DNA from 2 places in the Devosia sp. XGJD_8 genome. Region 1 is predicted to be linked to the other one. Evidence: riboswitches for the same ligand, from Rfam matches in the RefSeq annotation. Region 1 holds a riboswitch; the other holds the start of a gene.
The links. Region 1 has a riboswitch for FMN ahead of ACLI1C_RS07970 (DMT family transporter). Riboswitches for the same ligand answer to the same signal wherever they lie in the genome.

Region 1 (5,366 bases):
GTCGCCGGCAGCAAGCACGGCGTGCTCGCCGCCATTGCCACGCGCGATCCCAACAAGCCCGGCCTCGCCACCGACTTCCCCGGCGCCAGGATCGTGCAAGGCTATGACGCCCTCCTGGCCGATCCCGAAATCGATGCCGTATATATCGCGGTGCCCCATACCGGCCACGCCGAATGGGCCATCAAGGCGGCCGAGGCCGGCAAGCATGTGCTGGTCGAGAAGCCGCTGGCGCTCTCGGCCTTCGAGATCGACGCGGTCTTCCACGCCCATCGCAAGGCCGGCACCTTTGCCGGCGAGGCCTTCATGTACCGGCTGCATCCGCAGGCCGCCAAGCTGCGCGAGCTGATCGTCTCGGGCGTGGTCGGCGAAGTCCGCATGATCCAGTCGAGCTTCGGCTTCTCGATGGGCAAGTTCCAGCCCGAACACCGGCTGTTCGCCTCCAAGCTGGCTGGCGGCGGCATTTTGGATGTCGGTGGCTACCCCGTCTCCATGTCCCGCTTCATCGCTGGCGCCGCCATGGGCAAGCCCTTTGCCGATCCGGTCAAGGTTTCCGGCACGGCCAAGCTCAATGCCGAGGGCACCGATGACTGGGCCGCGGCCATCCTCACCTTCGAGAATGGCATTGTCGCCCAGGTCTCCTGCGCCGTGATGGCCAATCTCGACAACGTGCTGCGCATCCATGGCTCGGAAGGCCGCATCGAAGTGCCGGACTTCTGGTTCGCCGGTGGCGACCGCACCACGGGCCTCGGCAAGATCGACATCATCAAGGGTGGCAAGACCGAGACCATCAGCGTCAACGAAACCCGTCACGTCTATTCCTTCGAGGCCGATGCCGCAGCCGAAGCCATCTTCGCCAAGCGGCAGGAGCTGGCTGCCCCGGGCATGAGCTGGGCCGACAGCCTGGGCAATGCCCGGGTGCTCGACGCCTGGCGCAAGGATGCGGGCATCGAATATTCGGTCGAGAAATCCGCCAATCGGGTCAACACCCTGGCCAATCGCAAGCTGGGTCCCAACCAGGGCGTCATCCCCAAGCGCTCCATTCCGGGCCTTGCCAAGCAGGCTTCGGCCGTCGCGCTGGGCTTTGAGGATTTCAAGACCTTCGCCTCGGGCGCCATCCTGCTCGACGCCTTCTGGGAACGGGGCGGCAACCTGTTCGACACCGCCTTCGTCTATGGCGGCGGCTATACCGAAAAGCTGTTCGGCGAATGGCACCGCAACCGCGGCACCCGCGAGGGCGCGGTGTTGATCGGCAAGGGCGCACATAGCCCGCTGGTCTATCCCGACGTCATCGGCAAGCAGCTGACCCAGTCGCTCGATCGCCTGCAGACCGACTATGTCGATGTCTATTTCATGCATCGCGACAATCCCGACATTCCGGTCGGCGAGTTCGTCGATGCCATGGATGACGAGGTCAAGAAGGGCCGTATCCGTGGTCCGTTCGGCGGCTCCAACTGGACTCGCGAGCGGTTCGACGAGGGCATTGCCTATGCCGAGCGCACCGGCAAGACCAAGCCCATGGCGCTGAGCAACAACTTTGCCCTGGCTGAAATGCTCGATCCGATCTGGGACGGCTGCGTCACCTCCTCGACCGATGCGTGGAAGCAGTGGCTCAAGGATCGCCAGGTGACCAATTTCTCCTGGTCGAGCCAGGCCCGCGGCTTCTTCACCGACCGTGCCGGTCGCGACAAGCGGGACAATGAGGAACTGGTCCGCGTCTGGTACAACGAGCAGAACTTCGGCCGCCGCGACCGGGCCATAGAGTTGGCCAACAAGCTCGGGCACAACCCGATCCACGTTGCCCTGGCCTATGTGCTGGCCCAGCCCTTCCCCTCCGTGCCGCTGATCGGCCCCCGTACGCTGGGCGAACTCGACGACAGCCTCTTGGCCTTCGACATCAAGCTGACGCCCGAGCAGGTCGTCTGGCTGGAGGGCTAGCCTCCCGACCGCTCCCGGCCTCTCCCCCTTGCCGCTGTGCGCTTGCGACCCCACCCCCTCCCGGCCTCCCCCATCAAGGGGGAGGTGCGGTTCGGTAGTTGGGACTCGATTGTGCCTATGAGTGGAGCAAAACCTCCCCCTTGATGGGGGAGGTAGGAGGGGGTGACGGTTGCTCCCGATACCCGGGCCAAACACACCCCCTTTGACCCTTCTCACCTAAAATCGTTCCACCGGAACAATGTTGCCTTCGGCTGGCTCGAAGCCCGGAAGGCGGAGGGTGTCGACTGAGAAATCGTGCCACCAGTCCAGGTCGTCCCCCGGATCAAGCCCGGCGCAACTCCCGGATTTGCTCGTATATCCAGCTCCCACCACAAACTTATCCCCCTCCGCCAAACCTCCTGCATACTCTCACCATCTACCCGCCAGAGCGCGATCATGACGAGTGATGAGCGGGCCAGACTGCCGGGGAGCATGGGTCGCCAGGCTCCCGCATGTATGCTGACCACCGGCCTCGCGCCGTCCCGCAGGGCAAATCTCTCCAGTGGAGAGATTTGAGGTTAGAAGGCCATGCGAGCTTCGCTCGAATGGCACGAACCTCCAGACGGAACGGAAGCGATAAAATCCGAAAGGGCGGCCGCTCGATGCGTGTGTGAAAAATCCCGGCGTGATGGCGAGGCGTCTGTCTCACTATCTAAAACTAACCTTCGAGGCAGTCGCCTCGCCATCACTGCTCACTCGCTGAGCAGACCGAACCACACGATCACCGCAACCCAGGCGGCGCTTTGGCACGCACAATTGTTCCACACTGTTCGCGCAAGGCGCACAGTTACTCCCTTGTGTCTACTTGCCGACAATCCGCCCCTCCCCTATGTTCATCGGGCGGGACATTGCGTTCCGCATGTTCTCAGGGCGGGGTGCGATTCCCCACCGGCGGTAAAGGCGGCAACGCCAAGCCCGCGAGCGCCCGGCGAAAGCCGGGGTCAGCAGATCCGGTGCAACTCCGGAGCCGACGGTATAGTCCGGATGAAAGAGAACGGGACCAGCGCTGGCTTGCCGGCGTCCGCAACCCATTGGGGCCGGGCGCAGGTGCGCGGCGACTTCCCGTAACCCTGAGGAAACTGGTTACGGAAAGGACTTCATATGAACCACGTTTCCTCCTCCACCCCCAACAATGGCGCCGCCACGGGCGCCTTCTTCATGATCGCGGCAAGCCTCGCCTTTGCGGGGAGCAATCTGCTGCAATCGGCGCTGCCAACGCCTGTGGAGTATGGTGGCTATGGCATGAGTTCGACCGGCATGGCCTTCTGGCAATATGTCATCGCCTCGCTGCTGGCCCTGCCACTCATTCTCCGCATCGGTCTGGGCAACCTGCGCACCAGCCACCCGGTCGCCCACCAGATCCGCGCCTTCGTCTCGGCGCTGGGTGTGCATGTCTTCGTCTATGGTTTTGCCACGGGCGTACCGATCTGGCAGATGGTGACCCTCCTGGCCACCGGCCCGCTCTTCATCATCCTCGGCTCGACCCTGTTTCTCGGCGAACGGGCCTCCGCCGTTCGCATCGGTGCCGCTTTGGTCGGCTTTGTCGGCGCCATCATCGTATCGGGCGTGGGCGCGGAAAGTCTGAGTTCAGCGGCCCTCATCCCGATCGTGGCTGCGGCTCTGTGGGCCACGACCGACGTGCTGACCAAGTATCTCAGCAAGCGGGGTGAGCGCCCCGAGACGCTGACGATCTCACTGCTCGTCCTCGTGACCCCGAACCACCTGCTGATTCTCATCGCCGTCTGGGCGCTTGGTGGGGTGGCTCCAGGCTTGCTGCCGTCGGGCCTGGCCGACAACGTCTTCGCCCTCCCCGGTGGCACCGCGCTCGCGCTGCTGGTCCTGCTCGGGGCGCTGACGGCCGCCGCGCAATACCTGCTGGCTGTTGCCTACAAGGCGGCCGATGCGACCTATCTGCAGCCCTTCGGCGACCTCAAGGTGCCGCTCAGCGGACTGCTGGGTTGGGTCATCCTCAGCCAGGTTCCGGGCGACTTGTTCTGGGCCGGCGCGGCACTGATCCTCGCCGCTTCTCTGTTCATCCTCTGGGCGGAAACCGATCGTCGTCCCAAGCTCAGCGTGGCATAGCGCGCCAAACGGCCCGCGGACCTGGTTCGCGGGCCGTTCTGTTTTCGGAACAGACTTTCCAGCAAGGCTTGATTGCAGCGCAGGATTGGGGATTATGGTGCGAATGCGAGAGTGAGCCATGTCCGACGTCACTGCCAAAGAACTGCCACCGCAGGATTTTGATGCGCTGCGGGCAGCGATCCTCGAGCGCAAGGCCGAGTTGCCCAAACGCCTGACCCAGGTCGCCGCCTATGCACTCGACCATCCGGACGAGATCGCCTTCGGCACCGCGGCCAGCATTGCGGTCTCGGCCGATGTGCAGCCGTCCACGCTGGTCCGCTTCGCCCAGCATTTCGGCTTCGACGGCTTCTCTGGCCTGCAACTGCTGTTCCGCGCCCGACTGCGTGAACGGACGTCATCCTATGAGGAGCGCCTGCTGACGCTGGAGCAGAATGGCGCGGCGCTGGCCGAGAGCACCACGATCTTCAACGGCTTCATCTCGGCGGCGCATCGCTCGATCGATGCCATTGCCGCTGCCGTCGAGCCGGACGCCTTCGAGCGCGCCGTGACCCTCCTGGCCAAGGCCGAGACCATCTACCTCATCGCCAAGCGCCGCTCCTACCCGATCAGCAGCTACATGGCCTATGCCTTCGGCAAGCTGCGGGTGAAGTGCCAGCTGGTCGGCACCTCGGCTGGTATCGACGATGACCTCCTGGCCATGGCCACGCCGCGCGATGCGGCCTTCGCCGTCAGTTTCTCGCCCTATGCCTCCGAGAGCGCCGCCCAGGCCCGCATGCTCAGTTCACGCGGCATTCCGGTGGTGTCGCTGACCGATTCCGCCTTCTCGCCCCTGGCCGAATGCTCCAAGGAGTGGTTCGAAGTGGTCGAAGCCGATCATGCGGGCTTCCGCTCGCTCTCCGCCAGCATGGCCTTTGCCATGGCCCTCACCGTCAGCATCGCCGAAAAGCGCCGGCGGCAGTGAAGTTATCCCCGCTGCCGAGAGCAGCGCTAAACTGAAAAGGCCGCCGGATTGGCGGCCTTTTGCATGGGACGGAAGCCGTGTTGTCAGCGACCCTGGAATACCGATCGGTCGGCAAGGGCGCCGGTGACTTCGCTCACCTTTACGGCCCGGCCTTCCTGGACCGACTTCAGGGCGGCATCCGCCAGCGCCAGGGCGATCAGCCCGTCGATGCCACTGGGCGAGGCCGGAGATTTCGATTCAACGGCGTCGATGAAGGTACTGATTTCACGCGCATAAGCTTCGGTGTAGCGGGTCATGAAGAAGTCATGCAGCGGCGGCCTCGTGTAGCCGTCGGCATTGGCAACCTCGA
Region 2 (5,366 bases), 1.4 Mb from region 1:
CAGCGAGGGCAAGGCCGGCGTAGTGATCTTTACCGACAGCGTCTACGAGATCGCCATCGCCAAGTCCGACGCCATGGCCGAGGTGATCAGGGCCTGCGACACCTGCACGCTGCTGACCACCGAGGACACGCCACTGGCCGAGGCCTCGACCCGCATGCCGCCGCTCACCAACGCCCTGTTGCAGCGCTACGGCGAGAGCTGGACCCATTCGCTGACCATCAACGACCTGCCGCTCGACTTCATGGCGCCTGTGCTGCAATCAGCCGGCAGGGCTCCCGATGGTTTCCCCCGAAACGTCTCGGCTGGCGATGGCTCGGAGGCCGCCTTCCAGCGCATCCATCAGAATTACTATCAGTGGGGCACAGTGGCCGAGCCGCTGAACCTGCACGGCTGGCAGGCAGTCGATGAACTCAACCGCGCCTTCGCCGGCGAGGCCGATTCCGGCTATGTCGTGCCGGTTCATCTTTTCCTGCCCCAGAATGTGAACGAGGACGGCGGCGCCAACTTCGTCTTCGATCCCGACAACGGCTATCGCGACGCCTACAAGGCGATCTGGGGCGTCAGCTAGCCACCCGATACCGGCGCACGGCACGCCCGTGCGCCGACCTTCCCAAATTGCCACAGGAGAAGTTCCAAATGCCCGGCGCATTCTGGCCAGATGATATTCGACTTGTCATTTCGATATCCATGCAGTTCGAAGCGGGCGGCGAGGCGCCGTACGGGCCGGGCGGGCCCTTTTCGGGCTTTATCGACATGGATCCTACCTATCCCGATTTCCCCACCAAAAGCTGGTATCGCTACGGCTATGTCGAGGGCCTGCAGCGCATGATGGACCTGTGGGACAAGCACAGGGTGAAGGTCACTTCGCATATGGTCGGGTCCGCCGTCGATCGCAGCCCGGCGGTGGCCAGGGAAATCGTCGAACGCGGACACGAAGCGGCGGCCCATGGGCGTGACTGGATAATGCAGGTCAATCTGCAGGAGCCCGAGGAACGCAAGTTCATACGCGACAATGTCGACTCGATCCGCCGGGCCACCGGCGTGGCGCCGACCGGTTACAATGGCGCGGCCATGCGGGGCACCATCAACACGCTCAAGATCCTGCAGGAAGAGGGCTTCAATTATCACATCGACGACGTGAGCCGCGACGAGCCCTTTGTCATCCCGGTGCGAGGCCGCGATTTTGCCGTGGTGCCCTATTCGGTGACGCTCAACGACATCATCCAGTTCGAGGGCTACAAGTTCACCAATACCGAGTACGAGCGCCAGCTCCAGGACGAGTTCGACGTGCTCTACGAAGAGGCGGCCAACCGTCGGCGGATGATGTCGATCTCGACTCATGACCGAGTGCAGGGCCGGCCCTTCAGGGTGCGCTCGCTCGATCGTTTCCTCAATTACGCCCTCAAGCACAAGGGCGTCGTCTGCCTGCGCAAAGATGAGATCGCAGCCTTTGCCCTGAGCGAGCCCAGCATCGTCCGCGACATCAACACCCATGACGAATGGGCCGATTGGGAGCGCCGCAATGGCGCCCAGCGGATTACGCCGATCGCATAGGCCTGGAGCGCACCGTGACTGACATTGCAATCATTGGTGGGGGTATCGTCGGTGTCGCAACCGCGCACACGCTGCTGAACCGGCATCCCGGGATCAGCGTCACCGTGCTGGAAAAAGAAGACAGCCTTTCCCGCCACCAGACCGGTCGCAATAGTGGGGTTGTCCATGCCGGCATCTATTACGCCCCGGGAAGCCTAAAGGCCGAGTTCTGCCGGCGCGGCCTGGCTGCGACTTTCGCCTATTGTACCGAGCGCGGCATTGCCCTGGAGCGGCCCGGCAAGCTGCTGGTCGCCACCAGCCCGACCGAGATGCAGCGGCTGGCGGCGCTGAAGGCGCGGGCAGAGCAGAACGAGCTGGAGGTGCGCGACGTCACGGCCGCCGAGCTGCGCGAGCTGGAACCCAATATCGTGGGGCTGGGCGCCCTGTTGAGTCCTGCAACCGGCATTGTCGATTATCCGGGCATGGTGCGCTCGATGGCGGCGGAAGTCGTAGCTTTGGGCGGCGACATCCGGTTTGGTGCCGAGGTGACGAGTATCACCGAAACCCCCAACGAGGTCCGCGTGGAGCTCGGCGACGGCCAGGAGCTGCGGGCGCGGCATGTCATTGCCTGTGCCGGGCTCAATGCGGACCGGCTTGCGGCCATGTGCGGCCTGGCCGAGGACTTCTCCATCGTGCCGTTCAAGGGCGAGTATTACCGGTTGGCGCCGCGCCACGACGCCGTCGTCAGCCACCTCATCTATCCGGTGCCCGATCCCGAGCTGCCCTTTCTGGGCATCCATCTGACGCGGATGATCGGTGGCTACGTCACCGTCGGGCCCAACGCCGTCCTGTCGCTGGCGCGCGAGAACTACGGCAAGCTGGCGGTGAATGCCGGCGATGTCGCCGACATGGCCCGGTCTCCCGGCTTCTGGCGGGTCATGCGGAACAATCTGCGTTCCGGCCTGGCCGAAGCGGCCAATTCAGCGTTCAAGCACCGCTATCTCAAGGCCTGCCAACGCTATTGTCCGTCACTGGAACTAGGCGATCTATTGCCGCATCCAGCAGGTATCCGGGCACAGGCGGTGATGCGGGATGGCACACTGGTCCACGATTTCCTCATCAGAAACACCGCGCGCACTATCCACATCTGCAACGCCCCGTCCCCGGCCGCGACCTCGGCGCTGCCCATCGCCGATCATATCCACAAGCTGGCTATGGGCACCTTTGCCCTCAAGGGAAACAGCCCTGCTGCTTGACCTGCGGACCTGTCGCTGCCCTGGCGGCCGGGGTAGAATGAGTACCGCGTTGGGGAAGGCCTGCTCATCCGGGCTTTTCCAACAGCAGTCACAGCTGAGATGGCTTCACCGGTTACGCCTTTGTGCCCACTTGATCTCGTCGGCCTCACTCCCTATTCCAACATCAGTGTTCTCAGGGCGGGGTGAAATTCCCCACCGGCGGTAATTGTGTCTTTCGGCACATCAGCCCGCGAGCGCCCATCCCTTGGGGTGGGGTCAGCAGACCCGGTGTAATTCCGGGGCCGACGGTATAGTCCGGATGGAAGAGAACCGATGATTGTGCACGCGCGCTTTCCGTTCACCGGACAGCGCGTGTTCGTCGTCATTTGCCCTGGAACGCGTCTGTAGTGACGACGGAACGGGCATGAACACAGCCATAGGCATTTTCAATCCGGATATCCTGCCGCAGCCGATCCTGCGCGCCTTCGCGCGCGCGCTGGATGCGGCGCGGGCCAATGAAGGGGCCACGGCGCCCAACCCGCCGGTCGGCTGCGTGTTGCTCGACGCCGCGGGGCGGGAACTGGCCGTCGGCGCGCATAGGCGAGCGGGGCAGGCTCACGCCGAAGCCGGGGCCATCGTGCTGGCCCGCGCGGCTGGCCTTGCCGACAAGATCGACAGCGTCGTGGTGACGCTCGAGCCCTGCAATCACCAGGGCCGCACGCCGCCTTGCGCGGAGGCCATCCTGAGCACCGGCGCACGCCAGGTGTGGATCGCGTGCCGCGATCCCAACCCCCAAGTGAAAGGTGGCGGCGCCGAGCGGCTGCATGCTGCAGGGCTCGATGTGCACTTCTTGTCCGATCTGCGTCATCCAGGGGCCGCCCCGCTTCTTGCTGATGCCGAGCGGTTGCTTGCGCCGTTTTCAAAGCGAAGCCGCACCGGCCTGCCGTTCATTACCATCAAGCAGGCCATCTCTACATCGGGGCTCATGCTACCGGCGGCGGGACAGAAGACCTTCACCAGCGCAACCTCACTTGAACTGGCTCATCGCTTGCGCCGCCGAGCCGACGCCATCCTCACCGGCTCCGGGACGGTTTTGGCGGACAACCCGCTGTTCACCGTGCGGCATGTGCCCGACCACAGCGACAAGCAGCGCATGCTGGTCATTCTCGACCGGCGGCGGCGCGTTTCCGCAGACTATCTGGACGCCGCCCGGCAGCGCGGCTTCGCCGTGCATCTCGTCGATGATCTGGATCAGGCGCAGGGCATGATCGGGACTGCCGGCGGGATGGAAGTGCTCGTCGAAGCCGGCCCGACCCTGACCGCGCATATGCTTGAAACGGCCCTATGGGACGAGCACGTGCTGATCGAACAGGCCGCCAGCGCGGACGGCACCGACCGGGTGACGCTGCGCCGCAATCGGGCCGCCACTTCTTTTTTAACGGGAAAGGAAAGAGATGTTCTCGGGCATCATTGAAACACTGGCGCCTGTGACGCTGGCCGCGCCCAGCGGCGGGTCGCTCGAAATCGAACTCGAAAGCGGCTGGCGCGACCTGTCGCTGGGCGAAAGCATTGCGGTCAACGGCGTGTGCCTGACCGTGACACGGTTCGATGAAACGGGCCGGGCCCGGTTCTTCATCAGCCCCGAATCCCTGGTCCGCACCACCCTTGGTCGTCTTGCCGCGGGCGACAAGGCCAATCTCGAACGGGCAGTCACCCTCGATACCCGCCTCTCGGGACACCTGGTGCAGGGGCATGTCGATGGGCTGGCGCGGCTGGTGGAGCGGGTCGAGGCCGACGGCGCCTGGCGACACGTCTTCCTGCTGCCCGCCGCACTGGGACGCTATTGCGTCGAAAAGGGCTCGATCGCGCTCAACGGCATCAGCCTGACCATCAATGGCCTTGAGGACCGGGAGGATGGTGTTGCCGTGCTGGTGACCATCATCCCGCATACCTGGAACCATACCAATCTGCACGCCCTCGCCACCGGCGACGACCTCAATGTCGAGGTCGACGTCATGGCCAAATATGTGGAGCGCCTATGTCTGCCCTATCTCAGGCCCTGACCCAATTGCGCAATGGCGGCATGGTCATCCTGGTCGACGACGAGGATCGCGAGAACGAGGGCGATCTTGTCATTGCCGCCGAATATGCGACACCGGACGCCATCAACTTCATGGCCCGCCACGGTCGCGGCCTGATCTGCCTGGCGCTGACCGGCGCGCAGGTGGACCGGCTTGGCCTTGCCCCGATGGTGGCCAACAATCGCGCGCGCCGTTCAACGGCCTTCACGGTTTCCATCGAGGCCGTCGAGGGTATCACGACCGGCATATCGGCCCATGACCGGGCCAGAACCGTGCAGGTTGCGAGCGACCCCGGTGTCAGGGCTGCCGACATCGCCTCCCCGGGCCATGTCTTCCCGCTGCGGGCAGCCGAGGGCGGCGTGCTGGCGCGCGATGGCCATACCGAAGGGGCCATCGACCTCATGCTTCTGGCCGGCCTGCGGCCCGCCGGCGTGATCTGCGAGATCATGCGCGACGACGGGCAGATGGCGCGCCGCCCCGATCTCGATATCGTCGCCCGGGAGCACAATCTTCCCGT

Region 2: it holds a riboswitch for FMN, as region 1 does, so the genes downstream of both, ribD (bifunctional diaminohydroxyphosphoribosylaminopyrimidine deaminase/5-amino-6-(5-phosphoribosylamino)uracil reductase RibD) here and ACLI1C_RS07970 (DMT family transporter) in region 1, are expected to answer to the same signal.

Annotation. Positions count from the first base shown of each region.
Region 1 covers NZ_JBKJHF010000001.1:1,698,820-1,704,185, reverse strand. Annotated here, with positions in the region: gene ACLI1C_RS07975 (aldo/keto reductase) at 1-1,935, shown strand, start outside; FMN riboswitch at 2,832-2,974, shown strand; gene ACLI1C_RS07970 (DMT family transporter) at 3,076-4,056, shown strand; gene ACLI1C_RS07965 (MurR/RpiR family transcriptional regulator) at 4,175-5,017, shown strand; gene iolG (inositol 2-dehydrogenase) at 5,101-5,366, opposite strand, start outside.
Region 2 covers NZ_JBKJHF010000001.1:291,392-296,757, reverse strand. Annotated here, with positions in the region: gene ACLI1C_RS01475 (substrate-binding domain-containing protein) at 1-568, shown strand, start outside; gene ACLI1C_RS01470 (polysaccharide deacetylase family protein) at 637-1,554, shown strand; gene lhgO (L-2-hydroxyglutarate oxidase) at 1,569-2,789, shown strand; FMN riboswitch at 2,954-3,103, shown strand; gene ribD (bifunctional diaminohydroxyphosphoribosylaminopyrimidine deaminase/5-amino-6-(5-phosphoribosylamino)uracil reductase RibD) at 3,193-4,242, shown strand; gene ACLI1C_RS01455 (riboflavin synthase) at 4,223-4,831, shown strand; gene ribB (3,4-dihydroxy-2-butanone-4-phosphate synthase) at 4,807-5,366, shown strand, end outside.